DNA from 2 places in the Brevibacillus sp. GCM10020057 genome. Region 2 is predicted to be linked to the other one. Evidence: riboswitches for the same ligand, from Rfam matches in the RefSeq annotation. Region 2 holds a riboswitch; the other holds the start of a gene.

Region 1 (7,282 bases), on a different contig from region 2:
AACGGACAGCAGCAGCTCGGCGGCCTGTCTGTCGAACAGATGACATCGTACGTAGCGATCGCCTGGATGTCTCGTGCCTTTTACTTTAACAACATTGACATGGAAATCGCCCAGGATGTGCGGGAAGGAAAGGTCGCCATCGAGATGATCCGGCCGTACAACTACTTGTCCGTCAAGACGGCGCAGGCGCTGGGGGAAGGCATTTTTCGCTTCCTGTTTTTCGCGGGTCCGGGTATTTTTCTGGTCAGCCTGATCATCCCGTTTCATTTCCCTGCCACTGCGCAGGGCTGGGGATTGTACCTGCTGAGCCTCTTGCTTGCCTTTTTCATCAATACGCAGGTGAATCTCCTGACCGGGCTGTTCACGTTCTTCCTGTTCCGCAACGACGGCATGATGCGGGCCAAGCGGGTCATCGTCGACCTGATGTCCGGGCTTGTGCTGCCCATCAGCTTCTTCCCAGGGTGGGCCCAGACCGTGATGGGCTTGCTGCCGTTCCAGGCGATCAACTACTATCCCAGCCTGATCTTTACCGGGGCGATCACCCCGGCCAGGGCGTGGGAGCTGATCGGCTTTCAGGCCGTCTGGATGGTCGTCATTCTCGTCCCGATCCTGATGTTATGGCGACTGGCCCGCAATCGGCTGGTCGTGCAGGGGGGGTAGGGAGACATGCAAAAGCTGCAAAACATGAAGCACATCTTTGGCATTTTTGCCGACTATCTGGTGCAGTATTTCAAGACGAGACTCGCCTACCGGGCGGACTTCCTAGGCGATCTGGCATCGAATTTGATCTCCGAGATGATCAACCTCGTCTTTATCATCGTCGTGTTCGAGCACGTGCCGCTGATGGGCGACTGGAAGCGCGACGAGATTATCTTCATCTACGGATTTTTTCTCGTGCCGTACGCGCTGTTCTCGATTTTCTTCGGCTTTTGGGACTTCAACGAGCGCTACATCATTCGCGGGGAAATGGACCGCATTCTCACAAGGCCGATTCACAACCTGGCGCAGGTCTGTCTGGAATCGATCGCGCCGGACCGGATTTTCGGCGTGATCTCCGGTCTGATCATCATGGGGTATGCGGCCATTCAGCTCAAGCTCAGCTTTACCTGGTACGATCCGTTCATTTTCATCGTCTTGTCGGTCAGCGGCGCACTGATCTACGGCGGGGTGTACACGGCGATTTCTGCCATCAGCTTTTTCTCCGATTCGCGGACGGGGATTACGCCGATGATTTACAACATTCAGCAATACGGCCGCTACCCGGTTGACGTCTACAACAAGATCATCCGATTCATGCTGACGTACGTGCTGCCGTTTGCCTTTGTCGGCGTCTATCCGGCGGCATACTTCCTGCGCAAGGAAACGTGGTACAGCTACGCGTTCATGACGCCGGTGATGGCCGTGATCTTCTTCGGCCTCGGGCTGCTCGTCTGGAACTGGGGAGTTAGCAAATACAGGGGAGCGGGGTCTTAGGACCATGCGCTTTCGGTTATTGTCAAATAAAAAAACCGCAGTATAATAAGTCTGTATACAACTACACATTCCTTCGGGGCAGGGTGAAATTCCCGACCGGCGGTGATCGTGCCATGTGCATGTAAGCCCGCGAGCCTTCCCGGCCGATAAACGGCAGGAAGTGCAGGATCTGGTGAGATTCCGGAGCCGACAGTACAGTCTGGATGGGAGAAGGATGACGACAGTACGTTACCACACGTGCTTGTTTGCCTGTGCAAGCGGGAGCGGGGCGTTCGATACACGCGACAGCCCTATTGTTTCTCGTTCTTAATTTTGCACCTGCTTATGTCTTGCGTCTGTCAAAGCCCTGGGGATCTTTTTCCTCAGGGCTTTTTGTACGGATAAAGCGCTTCCGGCGTTTGAGCAGCAGTCAGGCAGTGTGGACAGGAACGCACTGTTGCCATTCCTCAGAAGGAGAACATGGACGAGGAGATGGTACACATGAAAGAAACAGCTTTGCATGCAACGAGGTCAACCCAGCGGCTGGTGACGATTCCCATGCTGGCGGCGGTTGCCTTTATCCTGCAGTATCTGGAGTTTCCCGTTCCGATGATGCCGAGTTTCCTGAAGCTGGACTTCAGTACGCTGCCCTCCTTGATCGGAGGCCTCATGTACGGTCCGATGGCCGGAATTATCGTGGAAGTGCTGAAAAATGCGCTGCACATGCTGTTTAAGAACACGGACGGCTTGCTGATCGGCGAGCTGGCCAACGTGGCGGCGGGTGCGAGCTTTATCGTGGCGGCGGTTGCCATGCAGCGTGTCAGCCAGGGAAAGAAAGGCTTTTTGACCGGCCTTGCGCTCGGGACGTTGCTGATGAGTGTCGTGATGGCCTTGGCCAACGCTTTCTTCCTCTTGCCTGCCTATGCCGCCATCTCTCATATGCCGATGGATCAGTTGCTCGCGACGCTCGGCGCCGACAGCGTATGGTCCCTCATCCTGTACGGAATCGTGCCGTTCAACATGTTCAAAGGGGCGATGCTTTCCCTGGTCGCCTATCCGGTGTACGTCAAGCTGGCGACCCGCTTGAGTCCGCGTGCCACAAATTGACAATCGGTCTGCGGCTTGTTAACATATTGATTTAAGAAAGCTGTGAAAGCTGCAAAGGCTGTGAAAGGACCCGCAGCATGCGCCGCGTCCCAGAGAGTCGGCCCTCGTCTGCAAGGCCGATACTGCGGCATGACTGCTCCCCATCCTGAAGCTGCCGGCGATGAGCCGTGCCGGTTGCCCCGCCGTTATCGGGACTTTGAGTGGATGTGCAGTTTTTGCTGCCATCAATCAGGGTGGTACCGCGGATGTTAATCCTCCGTCCCTATGTTGGGATGGGGGATTTTTTCATTATTTTTCAAGAGGAGCTGTAGCAGGATGAAAGAGGAAAAAACGTTTGTGAAAGAAATTACGCCGCAAGCGGAAGATTTTTCGCGCTGGTACATCGACACGATTCGCAAGGCAGACCTGATGGACTACACGCCGGTTCGCGGCTGCATCGTGTTCAAGCCGGACGGTTATGAGCTGTGGGAGCGGATTCAGGAGGCGATGAACAAGCGCTTCAAGGAGACCGGGCACCGCAACGCATACTTCCCGATGCTGATTCCCGAGTCTTTCATGCAAAAGGAAAAGGAGCACGTCGAAGGCTTCAATCCGGAGCTGCCGTGGGTGACGGAGGCAGGCGGCGAGCCGTTGGAGGAGCGGCTGGCGCTGCGCCCGACGTCCGAGACGATCATCGGGCATATGTACAGCCAGTGGATTCAAAGCTACCGCGACCTGCCTGTCCTGATCAACCAGTGGGCCAACGTATTCCGCTGGGAAAAGCGGACGATGCCGTTTTTGCGCACATCCGAGTTTCTCTGGCAGGAAGGGCACACCGCCCATGCCACAGAGGAAGAAGCTCGCGAGGAAACCATGCGGATGCTGGAGATTTACCGCGAAGTCGTCGAGCAGGAGCTGGCGATCCCGGTCTGGATGGGGCAAAAAACGCCGAGCGAACGTTTCGCCGGCGCCGTCGACACGTACTCCATCGAAGCGATGATGAAGGACGGCAAGGCCGTGCAGGCAGGCACCTCCCACTACCTTGGTGACAACTTTGCGCGCGGCTTCGAGATCAAATTCCTCGACCGCGACAACACGTTCAAATACGTGCACACCACGTCCTGGGGCAGCTCGACCCGTCTGATCGGCTCGATGATCATGGTGCACGGCGACGACCGGGGGCTGGCGCTGCCGCCGCGGATGGCGCCGACACAAGTCATCATGATCCCGGTCGGTCCGATGAAGCTGCGAGAACAAGTGATGGTCGCATTCGATCCGCTCTTTGACCAGATCAAAGCCGCCGGTATCCGCGTCCGCGCCGATCTGCGCGAGGAGACGCCAGGCTGGAAGTTCAACGAGTGGGAAATGCGCGGAGTACCGCTGCGGCTGGAAATGGGGCCGCGCGATGTGGAGAGCGGACAGGTGATTCTGGCGCGCCGCGACACCGGGGAAAAGATCACCGCGAAGTTGGACGGCATCGTGGAGACGATCCAGAGCTTGCTTGCGGACATTCAGCAGAACATGTATCAAAAAGCGCTGGCTTTCCGCGAGGCGAACTCCCACCTCGACATCGACACGCTGGAGCAGCTTGTGGCCCACATCGCCAAAAGCGAGCAAGAGAACACTCCGAGCGGCTGGGTGCTGACCGGCTGGTGCGGCGACGATGCGTGCGAGGCAAAGGTCAAGGAAGAGACGAAGTTTACGTCCCGCAACATCCCGTTCGAGCCGCCTGTGCAAAAGGCCGCGTGCATCTGCTGTGGCGGGAAGGCGCAGCATACGGTCTGGTTCGGACGGGCTTACTAGGGAAGCAGAAAGGAACATAAGTATGGCTCTGCCATGCCGCGGCGCAGGCAGAGCCGTCCACAGCAAAAAGGTGTGCCAGCACATCGGCGCAGCTATCTGAGAATAATTGATTTCTCAACGTTTTTGAACAGCAAAAGGGGCGTCTCCAAGTCAAAAATTGACTTTTGAGACAGCCCCTTGGCTTTATTGACTCTTATACAGCGCCCAGGCCCGTTATTCTTCTGAATCCTCGAACGGCTCGTCCGAATCGTCGGAAGGCTCGGCGGGAGTCAACGGGAAGAGAACGTCGAAAAACTTGAACTTGCGGCGCCCAGGCTCGCTTTTGAAAGCCTTGTACTTGTGCAACAGATTGCCCAGCTCATCGACGAACTGATTGCGCTCGTCCTGGCTGAGATGGAATTCGTGCACATTGAAGGCAAAGGTGTTTTTGTACTCTTTGCGCACATCCTGATCGCTGGAGACGAATCTGTTCAAGGTGCGCATGAGGTCTTTTTCCGTCGTGCGGAACGGCGTGAACATCACATCGCTCAGCTGCTGTGCGTTTTCTTCGATCATGACTTGCAGCTTGACCTGAATCACTTTGGCTACGGGCTCGTAATACTTTTCAACGATGGACCCTTTGACACGGGTATCCACCTGTTTGAGCAAGCCGACCCGAACGAGTTCCTTCACGTGGTAGTGAAGGCGAGCGGCGTTTTCACCTAGTTCCGTGGCAATCTGTTTGGCAGTCCGGGGCTCAAGGTCCTCGAAAAGCTCCAAAATTTTGACACGCTCGGCAATAGCTAGTGATTTAAGTGCTTCTGAATCTGTAACTTCATAAAACTCTTTCATGCCAATTCTCACCATCCAACTGACTAGGCAATATTTTTAATTGTTCGTCGTTCACTATACTATCCATCAATTCTATCGTTTTCTGATGGAAAGCGCAACGTGTATAGAGATGAAGTGGCTGTAAGGTTGTGGTAAAATGGGGGGAGTGCATACGAAGACAAGAGGGACAGAAAGAAGGGACACTAATGACAGCCACCCGCCAAGCCGCGCCGGATTTTACGCTGGAAGCCAGCGACAACCGGACGATTTCTCTTTCCGATTACAGGGGAAAGAACGTGGTGCTCTATTTTTATCCAAAGGACATGACCCCGGGCTGCACGACGGAAGCCTGTGATTTTCGCGACTACCATCCGAAGTTTGCGCAGCTCGATACGGTCGTGCTGGGCATCAGCCCGGACAGCGTCAAGTCGCACGACAAGTTTGCGGCCAAGCACGAGCTGCCGTTTCCTCTGCTGGCAGACCCTGACCATCAGGTGGCAGAGGCGTACGGCGTGTGGGTCCTGAAAAAAATGTACGGACGCGAGTACATGGGCATTGAGCGGTCTACTTTTGTCATCGACAAAGAGGGAAGGATCGCAAAGGCGTGGACCAAAGTCAAGGTCAAGGGGCATGTGCAGGAAGTGCTCCAATTCATTCAGGAAGAGCTGCAGCCGTAGCGGCAAACGCACGACTGCGAACAGGAGGAGCAAATTCCATGAGCGTATCCATCGATTATGTGGTCGAATCTTTTTGCCAGCTGGCGAAAATCCCGAGCCCATCAGGAAACACCGCGAAAGTAATGGCGTGGGTATCCAGGGAGCTTGAGAAGCTGGGCGTAGGCTTCAGGCGCACCAACAAAGGAGCGATCATCGCAACCATCCCGGGCGCGAATACGGAAAAGGCGCGTCTGCTCACCGCCCACGTCGACACGCTGGGCGCGATGGTCAAGGAAATCAAGGCGAACGGCCGCCTCAAGCTGGCGTTGATCGGCGGATTTGAGTTCAACGCGGTGGAAGGCGAGCACTGTGTCGTGGAGACTGGAAGCGGCCGTCTGGTGACCGGAACCATTTTGTCGACGAAAGCGTCTGTTCACGTATACGGACGGGAAGCAGGCAAGGCGGAGCGCACGGACCAGAACATGGAGGTCCGGCTGGATGAAAAGGTGAAAACAAAGCAGGACGTGCTCGATCTGGGGATTTCCGTCGGGGATTTCGTGTCGTTCGATCCCCGCGTCACCGTGACGGAGAGCGGCTTTGTCAAATCCCGCCACATTGACGACAAGGCGAGCGTGGCAATCTTGCTCGGCGTCATCCGGGAGTTGCAGGAAACCGGCACCCGATTGCCTTACACGACTCATTTCTTCATCAGCAACAACGAGGAGATTGGCTACGGCGGCAACTCCAGTGTTCCGGCGGACGTCGTCGAATATTTGGCGGTAGACATGGGAGCGATCGGTGACGGGCAGACGACGGATGAATTTTGCGTCTCCATTTGCGCGAAAGATTCCTCGGGACCGTACCACTACGGTTTGCGCAGCCATTTGACCAGACTCGCCGAAGCGAACGGCCTGAACTACCAGGTGGACATTTACCCGTACTATGGATCAGACGCGAGCGCGGCGCTGCGGGCAGGCTACGACATCGTTCACGGCCTGATCGGCCCTGGCGTGGACGCATCCCACTCCCATGAGCGGACGCATCGGGAAGCGCTCGACAATACAGCGAGGCTGGTAATGGCTTACCTCCAATCGGAGCAATTGCAAGCATAGGAGAGTTGGCATGAGTAATTTGTATCATTGGGCGGATTACTACGATTTGACGCAAAAGGGCGTCCCCGGCGACATCGATTTTTACGTGGAACAGGCCAAACTGGCGGGCGGCAAGGTGCTGGAGCTGGGCTGCGGTACGGGGCGTATCAGCATCCCGTTGGCGCAGGCAGGCGTCGACGTGACCGGACTGGATCTCTCTTTGGAGATGCTGGAGCGGGCCAGACAAAAGGCGGCGGCAGCGGGCGTAGCCGATTCGTTGCGGCTGTTGCAGGGAGACATGCGCAACTTTGATCTGGGACAGACCTTTTCGCTGATCATGATCCCGTTCCGCTCTTTTTTGCATCTGCTGCACATCCATGAGCA
Region 2 (7,282 bases):
TTTGGGCACCTTTGTTGCAGATGTTGGGGACGCCAATTTTTCACCCTCTGCCTCCGCTGCGCCCATCATCCCCACTTGCCGCAGCGGCTCGATCAACTCCCGCAAGGCCAGGGGCTTTTCCGCTCGTATGACCAGCTTCATGTCCAACTTCCCTCCAGTTTCAGCCATCTGTCCTTTTCTTGCATCATACCGCAAATCTTCCAGAAAGTATCGCGGATAAACCTCTCGCCCTGGCAAAAGCTACAAAGGAGACTATCCGGGCTGGAGGGAGACGGAATGCGAGTTTTCCGCCTAATCATTCAGATCAGCTTGTGCGTGGCTGCCGCGGCCATCGCGGTGGTGCCTGCCGCAGACGCCGCCCCATCCAAAGGCGATCCCGTTTTGCAGGAGCGGTTGCAGTTGTTTCAACGGATGGAAACGCTGTACGGCATCCCCTGGACCTATCTGGCAGCCATGGATCAATACGAGCGGACGATGAAGATACGGAAGAAACAAGCCAATAACGAAGAGCCTACCTCGCGTTTGACCGCGATCGACATCCCTGCCGAGCGCTGGAGCGGTCTGTTAAACCCCGATCCGGAGGACACCAACCCTGTCTCGATCAGCTATTTTCAGGGGATGGGGATGGACGGGGACGGCGACCAGATCGCCGATCGCCACAATGACATGGATGTGCTGACTGCGGTCGTGCATTATTTTTCGTCGTACGGCTTTTCCCAGGAAGACTGGCTGATCGCACTCTGGTCATATTACCAGCGCGACCGCTCCGTCAAAACGATCAAGCAGTTCGCACAGGTCTACGACAAATACCAGCATCTGCAACTGGACGAGCGCTATTTCCCCATCCCTTCACGGTACTCCTACAGCTATCGCAGCACGTGGGGAGATGCGCGGGGCTGGGGCGGGCGGCGCATCCATGAAGGCACGGACATTTTCGCCTCCTACGGGACTCCCGTGCTCAGCACCGCTTACGGCGTCATCGAGGTAATCGGCTGGAACCGCTACGGCGGCTGGCGAATCGGCATGCGCGACATGGGCAATGTGTATCATTATTTCGCCCACCTCTCCTCGTTCAAAAAAGGGTTGAAGCCAGGCGACATCGTCGAGCCGGGACAGGTGCTTGGCTATGTCGGCAGCACCGGCTACGGGAAGCCCGGCACCGCAGGCAAATTCCCTCCCCACCTGCACTACGGGATGTACCGGGAGACAGGCGGAGCAGACTGGGCATTCGACCCGTATCCGTACCTGAAACGGTGGGAGCGGCAGAGCAGAAAACGATGAAAGACAGCCGTCCCCGGGCGACGTTGGAAGAAGCGGATTGGTGCCGCTTCTTTTTTTATTTGACAGGTCGCCTCTGTACGCACAGCCTCTCGATCATCCATGACCCCGGCACGCGCAAACGGGAAGTCAACGGCAAAAGGACGCCCGCGGGCGCCCTTTTGCAAAATAGCATGCTATTATCGAATCGTTACGCAAACTGTCTGGCGAGGTTCGCCATTTCGATCGCGGCAGCCGCCGCCTCCCAGCCTTTGTTTCCTGCCTTGGTCCCGGCCCGCTCGATGGCTTGCTCGATGGAATCCGTCGTCAGGACGCCAAAGATGACCGGAATGCCGGTAGCGAGCGAGAGAGAAGCGACTCCTTTGGCAGTCTCGCTGCAGACGTAATCAAAGTGCGGCGTTGCCCCGCGAATGACCGCGCCCAATGTCACCACAGCGTCGTAGCGGCCCGATTCCGCCATTTTTTTGGCGATCAGCGGAATTTCAAAGGCACCGGGCACCCACGCCACGTCGATATTGTCTTCCTCCACGCCGTGGCGCTTGAGCGCGTCCAGCGCACCGCCGACCAGCTTGCTGACGATCAGCTCGTTAAAGCGTCCTGCGACAATCCCGACACGCAATCCTGTACCTACCAGATGTCCTTCAAATGTTCTCATGTTTCTTCCACTCCCTATCGATGTATGTGAAGCAAATGGCCCAGCTTTTCCTGTTTGGTCTCGAGATACTTGCGGTTGTGCGGATGCTCGGGCATCTGGATCGGCACCCGTTCCTCGACTTTCAGGCCGTAGCCGTCAAGCCCGCGAATTTTCCGGGGGTTGTTCGTCAAAAGACGCATCCGGTACACCCCGAGGTCGCGCAAGATTTGCGCCCCGATCCCGTATTCCCGCAGATCGGCAGGGAAGCCCAGCTTTTCATTGGCCTCTACCGTATCCAGCCCTTCTTCCTGCAGCTTGTAGGCGCGCAGCTTATTGATCAGGCCGATGCCGCGTCCCTCCTGCCGCATGTACAGAAGCACGCCCCGTCCTTCCGCCTCGATCTGCGCCAGTGCCGCATGAAGCTGCGGACCGCAGTCGCAGCGGTGCGAGCCGAAGACATCCCCGGTCAGGCATTCGGAATGGACGCGCACGAGAATCTGCTCGTCCGGGACAATCTCGCCTTTGATCAGCGCGACATGCTCCTTGCCGTCCAGTTCGTTCGTGTACGCGGCGATGCGGAAGTCGCCATAGGCGGTCGGCAGCTGCACTTCGATCTCCTTTTTGACCAGCGACTCTTTTTCCATCCGGTAGCGAATCAGGTCAGCGATCGAAATCAGCTTGAGCCCGAACCGCTTGGCGATCTCCTCCAGCTGCGGCAGTCGCGCCATCGTGCCATCCTCGTTCATGATCTCGCAGATGACCCCGGCAGGCGCGGCTCCCGCCAGCTGCGCCAAATCAACGGCAGCCTCGGTGTGCCCCGCCCTGCGCAGAACGCCGCCCGGCCGCGCGATCAAAGGGAAAATGTGCCCGGGGCGGCGGAAGTCCTCGGCCCGGCTGCGCTCGTCCAGCATTGCCAGTACGGTACGTGAGCGCTCGTGCGCCGAAATTCCGGTATGCGTGCTGCGTTCATCGATGGAGACGGTAAATGCCGTTCCTTGCTTGTCCGTATTCGTCTCCACCATCGGCGCAAGTCCCAGCTGTGCAGCCTTTTCCTCCGTGACCGGGACGCAGACCAGCCCGCGCCCGTGCGTCACCATGAAGTTGATCATCTCCGGCGTGGCCGCTTCCGCGAGGCAGACAAAGTCGCCCTCATTCTCGCGGTCCTCATCGTCCACGACGATCACGGCCTTGCCCCGGCGCAAATCTTCCAATGCTGCTTCTATGCTGTCTAACATCGTTCTCCCTCCTCAACTAGGAAAAAAATCAGGCAAATCCGTTCTCCTGCAAAAAGGCCAGACTCAATCGGGACTGCTGCTCCGTCCGTTGTTTGGGCGCCGCGTCCCGCATGCCCATCAGCCGCTCCACATATTTTCCGATGACGTCTGCCTCCAGATTCACCAGGTCCCCCGGACGGCGGTCCTGCAAGCTCGTCTGGGACAACGTATGGGGGATGATCGACACCGAAAAGCTGGCGTGGTCCACATCGACGACCGTCAAGCTGATCCCGTCTACGCAGATCGATCCGCGTGGGATCACGTATTTCAGCAAAGCCGGCTGTGCCGCGATGCGAAACAGCACGGCATTGGCATGCGGCTCGCGGGAGCGGACCGTCCCTGTCCCGTCCACGTGTCCGGAGACGATGTGCCCCCCGAACCGGTCGCCAAGGCGCATCGCCCGCTCCAGGTTGACGCGCTGCCCCCTCCGCAGCTGACCCAGGGTCGTCTTGTTCATCGTCTCCGGCATGACATCTACGGTGAATTGACGGGAGGTAAAGGAGGTGACGGTCAGGCAGATGCCGTTCACGGCGATGCTGTCGCCGATCTGTACGCCGTCCAGCACACGCTCTGCGCGAATGGCGAGCCGGCTCGCCTCCTTGCTGCCCGTCATGACCTCAAGAATCCCCACTTCTTCCACCAGTCCAGTAAACATTTCTCTCACCTCGCGTTATTCACTCGCCCTGTCCCACTGCGGGTAGCCGACGATGCGCACGTCCTGCTCGCTTACTCGCTCGATGGACAGATCGGCCAGCGGCACCGCTTCATCCATGGTGGCAAAGCCTGTCCCGCCAAACGGAGTCGGCGCCAGCTTGCCCCCTGCCAGTTTGAGCGAGACGTAGCTGACGACTTTTTGAATCGCTCGCGCTTGCAGGAAGGAGCCGTTTACTTCCGCTCCTCCTTCCACCAGCAGGGAAGTGATGCCCAGCTCGCCCAGCTTCTCCAGCACAGCCGGGACCGAGAGCGGAGCGTTCAACGTGATTAGCTTGACCCCTGCAACTGCAGCGAATGCTTGCCGCCTTTCCTCCGGTGCCTCTGCTGTCGTCACGATCCAGGTAGGCGCTGCCTTGTCCTGCACGACGCGGGCTTCCAGCGGTGTGCGCAGCCGGCTGTCGAGGATGACCCGCACAGGCTGCCTGCCGTACAGCTCTCCCTTGGCGCGGGCCGTCAGCTGCGGGTCGTCCGCCAGCACGGTCCCGACTCCGACCAGGATCGCATCGTGTTTGCGGCGCAGCGCATGTACCTCGCTGCGCGCCGCCTCTCCCGTAATCCAGCGGCTGTGTCCTGTGGAGGTGGCGATTTTCCCGTCCAGCGTGCTCGCCGTTTTCACCGTGACGAACGGCCGCTTCGTCTTCATGTAATGCCAGAACACCTCATTGAGCTTTTTTGCCTCCTGCTCGCACACCCCGACGGTCACGTCCACTCCGGCTGCCCGCAGCAAGGCGATTCCTTTGCCCGCCACCAACGGATTTTCATCCACGACAGCGACCACGACCCGCGCGATGCCCGCCGCGATGACCGCCTCCGCGCAGGGCGGCGTCTTCCCGTGATGGCTGCACGGCTCCAGCGTCACGTACAAGGTAGCGCCCCGCGCCTTTTCTCCTGCCATGCGCAGCGCGTGCACCTCGGCATGCGGCTCACCCGCTTTCAGATGCGCTCCCATGCCGACCACTTGACCGTCCCGGACGATGACAGCCCCGACCAGCGGATTGGGACTGGTCTGCCCCTCTGCGGCTCGCGCCAGCTCCAGCGCCAATGTCATGAAGCGTGTGTCTTGTTCCATCTCGCTCTCCTGTCTGCTTCAGATTCCAGCCAAAACAAAAAGCCCTCGAAACCTTTCGTTTCAGGGCATAGGGAAAGAAGCCTCGCTCCATCCGTTTTTTGCAAAAACAGACGAGGAAAGCACTTTGCATCTTCTCCCATCCGGACTGTACCGTCGGCTCTGGATTTTCACCAGATCAGTCGCTGCCTGACGAGGCCAGCGAGTCGCGGGCTTTGACATGCGTTCGTCATTACCGCCGGTCGGGAATTGCACCCTGCCCTGAAGATTGCTTGTCTGCTTATGAAGTTGCGTGCCTTCGTTCCCTTCCTCCTTGCGTGACAAATAAAAATGCCCGTGAGCTGATCGTCCCAGGGCATCGAGAAAGAAGCCTTTCACAACCGTTTTTTTGCCAAAAAACGACTGCGAGGCCATTCCAAATACCTTCTCCCATCCGGACTGTACCGTCGGCCTTGGATTTTCACCAAGTCAGTCGCCGCCCAAAAGCAGGCAGCGAGTCGCGGGCTCAGACGTGCGTTCGTCATTACCGCCGGTCGGGAATTGCACCCTACCCTGAAGGCTGGTATTCAGTTGCGTTAAGTATACCACACTTTTGGACGAGACCGAAGCCTATCCGTGCGAAAAGTTTCTTGTCCGCCAGAAATCATGAAAAATAAGGCAAAAGCTCCCGCAAGCTCTGGATGGTCGCCAGCGGATGCACCCCGTGATTGGCCATCTCGCCTTCTTTTCCCTGGTAGGCCACAAACCGGATGCCTGCATCCTGCGCCGCCTTGCCATCGATCCACGAATCGCCGACCATCGTCCATGCCTCCACCGGCCATTCGCGCTGCTGGCGCAATATGCAGCGGACGCCGGAGGGAGAAGGCTTCAGCTCGGCCATCTGCTCCCGCCCCACAACGTCTGCAAAAAAGTGAGCGATTCCCGTCCTTTGCAAGGCTTCCATGGCCGCCGCACGCGCATTGTTCGTCAGGATGTAGAGCGAGCAGCGCTGCCGCAGCTCCTCCAGCACTTCCACGGCGTGCTCCTCCAGCACAGCCCCGTGCATCCCTTCCTTTTCGATCTCTGTCACCGCCGCCCACATCTTTTCCTCGAGCGCTTGCGTCATCTGCGCAGACTGTCTCCCGATCTCGATCAACTGCGAGGCCGTATGACTTGTCCAGTCCAGGTCGGGCTGGCAGCATCCGTGCTCTGCCAGCAGCCGGAACACGGCGCGCTTCATCTCCGCGAAGTTGATCCTGGATTTCAGCAGGGTATTGTCCATGTCAAAGATGATGCCTTTGGCCCTGTGTGCGTTCATGATTTGCCCCCTTTTCTGTCAGGCTTTGACTGACTTTTCCTCTTTTCAAACAACAAACCGCACAGCATCAGCCATGCGGTCCTGCAACGCGTGTATCGCTATTTATCTTGCAAAGGAAGGTTTCTTGCTGTGGACGGGGCCGCTGATCACTTTGACGTACTCGGCATCTCCGCCTTCACTCGCCGGCCCGATATACACGCCCGTACGCGTATCATGTTTGATCCAGTCCTGCTTCGTTGGGGCGTTCGTTAACCATCGTCCAGTGGCGGCTCCGTAAATAGAATCTTGTGCGTTTCTTTTACCCGCATCCTTCATCTCGAATCCCCTCCGACTACCTCCGTGATGGTATCCAGCAACTCTTGATTATGACTGATGATTTCGGGAAGCTGCTCATCGGATAAAACTTTCTTTCCAGAAATATGCACCGATAGTACATGTTCGTTACCTAAAGGATAGCATAGCACATGGACCTCAGCAACTTGCTTCCTTTACTCCGACGCATCCGGAATCGCCTGGCTTTGCGGCGTCTCGGCCCGCGGCACATCCGGCTTGCCTTCCGGATTGTTGTACAGGTACTGCGGCACGTCGCCGACGATCAGAGAGTGGGTGATCGGAATTTTCGTGGTGACGGTCTGCTCGTCGGTCGCAAACGGAATGACGATGCGCAGATCCACCTCCACAAAAATGTAGACGGTCGCCAGCACCATATTGATGCCCGCTTCCTTCAGCTCCGTCTCCAGCTTGGTCTTGACCGAGCCGATCGGCATGAACGTCACCGGCAGCTCCGGTCCCATGTTCGCGAGAAAGCTGTTGCCTGTCGCCAGACCAAGAGGAATCGTGCTGCCCACATGATCGTGCTCGAACTCCTGGAGCTTGTTCTGAATGCGGGAAGTCGTCTCTCCGATGATCCGCGCGTACTCCTTGAAATTAAACTGATACGCCTGGATTTGCCCCTTTTTGTCCTTTTCAATCTTCACGATCTGGTTAAAGTCGACGCCTTGCTGGGATATCCGCTTGGT

Evidence for each region. A riboswitch is a leader RNA that binds a small molecule or an ion and turns the genes downstream of it on or off. The one in region 2 is predicted to bind FMN.
Region 1: linked by a shared signal. The riboswitch ahead of ACFSO0_RS04395 (ECF transporter S component) and the one ahead of ribD (bifunctional diaminohydroxyphosphoribosylaminopyrimidine deaminase/5-amino-6-(5-phosphoribosylamino)uracil reductase RibD) in region 2 are both predicted to bind FMN.

Annotation. Positions count from the first base shown of each region.
Region 1 covers NZ_JBHUJW010000011.1:165,945-173,226, forward strand. Annotated here, with positions in the region: gene ACFSO0_RS04385 (ABC transporter permease) at 1-660, shown strand, start outside; gene ACFSO0_RS04390 (ABC transporter permease) at 676-1,473, shown strand; FMN riboswitch at 1,539-1,692, shown strand; gene ACFSO0_RS04395 (ECF transporter S component) at 1,954-2,559, shown strand; gene proS (proline--tRNA ligase) at 2,875-4,341, shown strand; gene ACFSO0_RS04405 (helix-turn-helix domain-containing protein) at 4,555-5,172, opposite strand; gene bcp (thioredoxin-dependent thiol peroxidase) at 5,358-5,828, shown strand; gene ACFSO0_RS04415 (M42 family metallopeptidase) at 5,867-6,919, shown strand; gene ACFSO0_RS04420 (class I SAM-dependent methyltransferase) at 6,930-7,282, shown strand, end outside.
Region 2 covers NZ_JBHUJW010000034.1:52,644-59,925, forward strand. Annotated here, with positions in the region: gene larC2 (nickel pincer cofactor biosynthesis protein LarC2) at 1-141, opposite strand, end outside; gene ACFSO0_RS10630 (M23 family metallopeptidase) at 277-1,281, shown strand; gene ribH (6,7-dimethyl-8-ribityllumazine synthase) at 1,469-1,933, opposite strand; gene ACFSO0_RS10640 (bifunctional 3,4-dihydroxy-2-butanone-4-phosphate synthase/GTP cyclohydrolase II) at 1,948-3,147, opposite strand; gene ACFSO0_RS10645 (riboflavin synthase) at 3,176-3,841, opposite strand; gene ribD (bifunctional diaminohydroxyphosphoribosylaminopyrimidine deaminase/5-amino-6-(5-phosphoribosylamino)uracil reductase RibD) at 3,857-4,969, opposite strand; FMN riboswitch at 5,094-5,239, opposite strand; FMN riboswitch at 5,384-5,530, opposite strand; gene ACFSO0_RS10655 (HAD family hydrolase) at 5,610-6,263, opposite strand; gene yunB (sporulation protein YunB) at 6,752-7,282, opposite strand, start outside.